2 regions of the Stenotrophomonas sp. YJH_SMC_131 genome follow, and region 2 is predicted to be linked to the other one. Evidence: riboswitches for the same ligand, from Rfam matches in the RefSeq annotation. Region 2 holds a riboswitch; the other holds the start of a gene.
What was found. A riboswitch is a leader RNA that binds a small molecule or an ion and turns the genes downstream of it on or off. The one in region 2 is predicted to bind glycine.

Region 1 (3,202 bases), on a different contig from region 2:
CCGGCAGCGCATCGGCGGTGCTGGCATCCAGCGCGTCGACGTCGGCCTGCGCACCGAACACGGCGGCCAGTGCGACCACGTCGGCGCGGGTGGCGGTCTCGTCCAGGCTGATGCCGACCGAGTCGCTGTCGATCGCACGCAGGTTGTAACCGGCGGCGCGGGCCTTGGCGTGAATCTCATCGGCGTGCACGCCGGTGACATGCAGGGTGTCGAAGAAGTCGCCACCGACCTGCACGCCGGCCTCGCGCAGCGCGGCGGCCAGGATCGAGGCCAGGCGGTGGGTGCGCCGGGCGATGCGGGTCAGGCCTTCCGGGCCGTGGTACACGGCATACATCGAGGCCATCACCGCCAGCAGCACCTGTGCGGTACAGATGTTGGAGGTGGCCTTCTCGCGGCGGATGTGCTGCTCGCGGGTCTGCAGGGTCAGGCGGTAGGCCGGGTTGCCCTGGGCATCGACCGAGACGCCGATCAGGCGGCCCGGCATCGAGCGCTTGTAGGCGTCGCGGCAGGCCATGAATGCGGCGTGCGGGCCGCCGAAGCCGAACGGCACGCCGAAACGCTGGCTGTTGCCGACCACGATGTCCGCACCCCATTCGCCCGGGGCGGCCAGCAGGGTCAGCGCCAGCAGGTCGGTGGCCACGGCCACCAGGCCGCCGCGCGCGTGCACGGCCTCGACCAGCGCCTTGTAGTCGCCGATCTGGCCGAAGGTGTCCGGGTACTGCAGCAGCAGGCCGAAGGCTTCTGCTTCCAGTGCCTCCGCCGGGGTGCCGACGCGCAGCACGATGCCCATGGGCTCGGCGCGGGTACGCAGCAGTTCCAGGGTCTGCGGGTGCACGGCGTCGTGCACGAAGAAGGTGTCCGACTTCGACTTGGCCGAACGCTTGGCCAGGGTCATCGCTTCAGCTGCGGCGGTGGCTTCGTCCAGCAGCGAGGCGTTGGCGATTTCCATGCCGGTGAGGTCGGCGCACAGGGTCTGGAAGTTGATCAGCGCTTCCATGCGGCCCTGCGAGATCTCGGCCTGGTACGGGGTGTAGGCGGTGTACCAGGCCGGGTTTTCCAGGATGTTGCGCAGGATCACGTTCGGCGTGTGGGTACCGTAGTAGCCCTGGCCGATGAAGCTGCGCAGCACGGTGTTCTTGTCGGCGATCGCACGGATCTTCGCCAGTGCCTGCACTTCGGTCATCGATTCCGGCAGTGCCAGCGGCGCCGGCGACTTGATCTTGGCCGGTACGATGGCATCGGTCATCGCATCCAGCGACGCGTGGCCGACGACGTCGAGCATCTGCGCGATCTCGGCATCGTTGGGGCCGATGTGGCGCTCGACGAACGCATTGTGGTGCTCGAGCTCACGCAGGGAAGGGGTGTTCTGGGACATGGCGAAGGATCCGTCAGGAAAGGGCACACGCACGGGCACAAGCCGCCGGTCGGCGGTCTGCGGGGCGCCCCTCTGTCCTTTTGCCTGAGAGTTTGGAAGCGCGGAAAACCGCGGCTTCGTGCCCCTTCGGCGCCGGATCGAACCGGTCTCTCCAGAGTTGTGTTACGGGTGGTATCGGGCCTGAGCGATTACGGGCGTTGCGCCTTCGGCAGCGGTGTTCCGCTTCTCCCACCGTGTTGCCCGCCGATTATAGCCCGTTGCGGGCGCGCCAGCCGCCTGCGGGCCCGGCCGCGGCGCCTGAATGGCCGATGGCCCGCCCGTGCGTTTTGTGCACTGCTGCATGGCATCAGGCGCAATCCCCACCTATGATGGGCGGATACCCGAATTCATCTGGCGCCGTCCCTGCTGCAGGGGACTGGCGCCCGCCGTGCGTGCCGCGCATGGCCCTGCCGGACGCCTTCTCCATGACCGCCGCTGTTGCTCCTTCCACCCGCCGCATGGCCCTGCTGCTCGCCGGCCTGGCCATGTTCGGTCCGTTCTCGATCGACACCATCTTCCCAGCGTTCCCGCAGCTGGCCCAGCGCCTGGCGGTGGACGAGGTGGCGGTGCAGCAGACCATCAGCGTGTACCTGCTGTTCTACGGCCTGATGAGCCTGGCACACGGCCCGCTGTCCGATGCCTGGGGCCGCAAGCGGGTGATCCTCGGCGGCCTGGTGGTGTTCGTCGGCGCCTCGGTCGGCTGTGCGCTGTCCACCGATCTGACCACGCTGCTGGGGTTCCGCGCCCTGCAGGGCCTGTCTGCAGGCGTCGGCATGATCGTCGGCCGCGCGGTGATCCGCGACCTGTACCACGGTCACGACGCGCAGCGGCTGATGAGCCAGGTGTCGATGCTGTTCGGCATCGCCCCGGCGATCGCGCCGATCATCGGTGGCTGGATCCTGCTCAGCGGTGCTGGCTGGCCGCTGATCTTCTGGTTCCTGGTGGTGTTCGCACTGGTTCTGCTGGCGGCCACCGCCCGCTACCTGCCGGAGACCCATCCGCTCGAAGCGCGCGTTCCGTTGTCGCCGCGGGTGCTGATGCGTGATTACGTGCGCATCGGTTTCAATCCGCGCTTCCTGCGCCTGGCGCTGGCCGGCAGCATCGGTTTCGGTGGCATCTTCCTGTACATCTCCTCGGCACCGGTGTTCGTGATGCAACACCTGCACCTGGGCGAGGGCGGTTTCGCCTGGCTGTTCATCCCCACCATCGGCGGCATGACCACCGGCTCGTTCCTGTCCGGGCGCATGGCCGGGCACACCACGCCCACCCGCCAGGTATCCATTGGTTTCGGCCTGTGCGCGCTGTCGGTGCTGCTGAACGTCGGCTACGTGGCGCTGGCGCCGCAGTTCGTGCTGCCGTGGGCGGTGCTGCCGATCTTCCTGGGTGGCATGGGCATGGCGCTGATCTTCCCGATCCTGGCGCTGGCGGTGCTGGACATGTACCCGCACCAGCGCGGCCTGGCCTCGTCGCTGCAGGCCTTCGTGCAGCTGATGATCAGCACCGTGGTGGCCGGCGTGGTGTCGCCGCTGCTCAGCGCCAGCCCGCTGCACCTGGCGTTGGGCCAGGCTGGGTTCTTCGGCGCCGGCTTCGTGTTCTGGTACTGGGAACACCGGCGCGAACGCGCGGCGCAGGCAGCCTGCACGGGTCACTGAGCAGCGCGCAGGGGTAGGGCAGGCTACGACGCCCGCAACGCTTGCGACGGGAAACCGCCGGACTAGGCTGGACACTCCAGCCAGCCGGTGCACAGGTGCACGACAGCCAGCCGATCCACTGTCGTTGCATGAGGTT
Region 2 (3,202 bases):
CAATGCCAGCCCGAGCAGATACAGCAGGCCAGGCAGCAGCGCGATGCCGGCGACCAGCACGACGACGGAGATCCATGCGTTGCCGGCGGCACGCATCGCTCAGTGCGCCTTCGGTTTCGGGTACCACAGTGCGTTGACGATGACCCAGCGCTGGTCGAAACGCCCCATGTGGAAGTAGTCGACGAACCACGGGGTTTCCAGCCGCACCGAGGCCGCGTTGCCGGTCACGTCCAGCACCGTGCAGCGGCGATCCCATTGATCCTTCGGGGTCTTCAGCGCGCCCTGTTTCGTCAACGAGACCAGCTCTTCCTTCGACATCCGGCGCAGGCCCAGGCGCTCGTCGGGTGTATCGCCGAGGACCGCGCGCTTGGCCAGGTCCGGGTGCAGCGAACGGGCGACGCGCTGCGGATCGGCCTCCAGCTGGCCATCGACGTGGTCGTGGCAGGTGGCTTCGATGGCCGCGATCGTGGCGGGGTCGGCGGCAGGGCTCGTTGCTGCGGAGAGAGCGAATAGCAGGGCGATCGTGGACATCCGGGTCTCCAGCTCTGGGCGCGGGGCGATCATCGCATGGACCGGGTAGCCCATCCACGCAGGGCGTGGATCTACTGTAGAGCCGAGCCCGTGCTCGGCTCCCGCATCGGGCAGACGGAACAACAGCCGAGCGTGGGCTCGGCTCTACAGAAGCGCAGGATCCGTTGCCTGCAGCCAGGCCAGCTTGCGTTCGCGGGGCTGCTGCTTGAGTTGCCACTCGGCCCGCGAGGCGGCGGCCCGGTCCGGGTATTCGCGCACGGCCAGCACGCGCAGCGGCGGCCGGGCCCGGGTGTAGCGCGCGCCCTTGCCGGCCTGGTGGGCGGCGAAACGCGCCTCCACATCGGTGCTGATGCCGGCGTAATAGCTGCCATCGCGGCATTCGAGCAGGTACAGGAACCACGGGCGGACGGACGAGGCCATGCCTGGATTATGCCGTGCTGCACTGCAGCGGATATACTGGCACCCGAATGCAGGAGAGAGGCGCCGCGCTGGCGCCCGCCGAAGGCGCAGGCTCCCATGATCGCTCAGGCCGGTGGGCTGGAATCCCACCAACCATGCATTCGACTCGCCGAGCTGGAGAGAGGTCACCGGGCATGCCCGGGGCGATCCGCCGAAGGGGCACGCGGCCCATGCCGCTGAACTCTCAGGCAAAAGGACAGCGGGAGCGGCACCGGTCATCGTCATCCCGTCATTGCGCAGGCAGTGGCGGTGGTCGCGCATGGCCGGCCCCACCGCGCCCGGAGCCTGTCCCATGCTGCTGTCCATCATCTACCTGATCGCCATTTCCGCCGAAGCCATGACCGGCGCACTGTCCGCCGGCCGCCGCCGCATGGACCTGTTCGGCGTGGTCATGATCGCCTGCGTCACCGCCCTCGGGGGTGGTTCACTGCGCGACATCCTGCTCGGCCACTACCCGCTGGGCTGGGTGAAGCACCCCGAGTACCTGGGCTTCACCGTGTGCGCGGCGCTGATCGCCACCTGGGTGGCGCGCTGGATGCACCACTTCCGCCGCACCTTCCTGGTGCTCGACGGGCTGGGCCTGATCGCCTTCACCCTGATCGGCTGCTCGATCGCGCGCGAAGCCGGCCATGCAATGCCGATCGTGCTGATCGCCGGCATGCTGACCGGCGCGTTCGGCGGGGTGCTGCGCGACATCCTCTGCAACGAGGTGCCACTCATCTTCCAGAAGGAGCTGTACGCGATCATCGCGCTGCTGACCGGCGCGGCCTATCTGTTGCTGCTGCACTGGGGCGTGGCCGATGCCACCGCGATCCTGTGCTGCCTCGGCGGCGGCTTCGCGTTGCGCCTGCTGGCGATCCACTACCGCTGGGAAATGCCGAAGTTCGTGTACCACGACGAAGTGCATTGAGCCTCTTCGTAAAGTCGAGCCATGCTCGACTGCTCTTTGCAGGAAACCAACGCGCTTCGCGCGCAGGTCGGGCATGGCTCGACGCTACAGGAAGCGGTATCACCACCCCGGCGATGTACCTGGCGCTGTCGCTCATGCGCAGCGCCAGGCGCATCGCCGGTGCAGATGGGCCGGCCTCCAACTCCGACCGGCCCTGATCGCGGCCGCACCCCCGCAGGCGCTGGCCGCCATCCACACACGTGCCGCACTCAGGCGGCTTCGATCAGGCTGCTTCGGACACCTTCACGTCGCGACGGGCGCGCACGGCCGCAGCCAGACGCTCCAGCACCGTCACGGTGGTGTCCCAGTCGATGCAGCCATCGGTGATGCTCTGCCCGTAAACCAGCGGCTGGCCTTCCACCAGTTCCTGGCGGCCACCGACCAGATGGCTCTCGATCATCACGCCAACGATGCGCTGTTCGCCGTCTTCCAGCTGAACAACAATGTCTTCGATCACCTTCGGCTGGTTCTCGGGGTTTTTCAGGCTGTTGGCGTGGCTGGCGTCGATCATCAGGCGCGTCGGCAGCTTGGCCTTGGCCAGCACCTGGCAGGCGTCGGCGACGCTGCCGGCGTCGTAGTTCGGCTGCTTGCCGCCACGCAGGATCACATGGCAATCCGGATTGCCGGTGGTCGACACGATGGCGGTGCCGCCCTGCTTGGTGACCGACAGGAAGTGATGCGGGTTGGACGCCGCACCCACCGCGTCAGCGGCGATCTTGACGTTGCCATCGGTGCCGTTCTTGAAGCCGACCGGGCACGACAGCCCCGAGGCCAGCTCACGATGCACCTGGCTTTCGGTGGTACGCGCGCCGATCGCGCCCCACGCCACCAGGTCGGCGATGTACTGCGGCGAGATCACATCGAGGAATTCGACACCGGCCGGCAGGCCGAGCTTGTTGATGTCGCGCAGCAGGCCGCGTGCGATGCGCAGGCCCTTGTCGATCCTGAAGCTGCCGTCCAGGTCCGGGTCGTTGATCAGGCCCTTCCAGCCCACCGTGGTGCGCGGCTTCTCGAAGTACACACGCATGACGATTTCCAGTTCGCCGGCCAGCGCGTCGCGCAGCGGCTTCAGGCGCTGGGCGTATTCGATGGCGGCCTTCGGGTCGTGGATCGAGCACGGGCCCACCACCACTGCCAGGCGGTCGTCACGGCCGTGCAGGATCTGGTGCAGGGCCGCGCGCGAGGCGCTGACGGTGTCGGAGGCTTCATCGTCACAGGGCAGCATCGCCAGCAGCTGGGCAGGCGGTGTCAGCGGTTCGATGG

Region 1: linked by a shared signal. The riboswitch ahead of gcvP (aminomethyl-transferring glycine dehydrogenase) and the one ahead of AC5P56_RS01915 (trimeric intracellular cation channel family protein) in region 2 are both predicted to bind glycine.

The regions. Positions count from the first base shown of each region.
Region 1 covers NZ_JCAFRJ010000002.1:296,024-299,225, forward strand. Annotated here, with positions in the region: gene gcvP (aminomethyl-transferring glycine dehydrogenase) at 1-1,375, opposite strand, end outside; glycine riboswitch at 1,438-1,540, opposite strand; gene AC5P56_RS05165 (multidrug effflux MFS transporter) at 1,840-3,066, shown strand.
Region 2 covers NZ_JCAFRJ010000001.1:424,558-427,759, forward strand. Annotated here, with positions in the region: gene AC5P56_RS01900 (hypothetical protein) at 1-96, opposite strand, end outside; gene AC5P56_RS01905 (nuclear transport factor 2 family protein) at 100-531, opposite strand; gene AC5P56_RS01910 (GIY-YIG nuclease family protein) at 676-951, opposite strand; glycine riboswitch at 992-1,081, shown strand; glycine riboswitch at 1,095-1,200, shown strand; gene AC5P56_RS01915 (trimeric intracellular cation channel family protein) at 1,283-1,900, shown strand; gene AC5P56_RS01920 (3-deoxy-7-phosphoheptulonate synthase) at 2,163-3,202, opposite strand, start outside.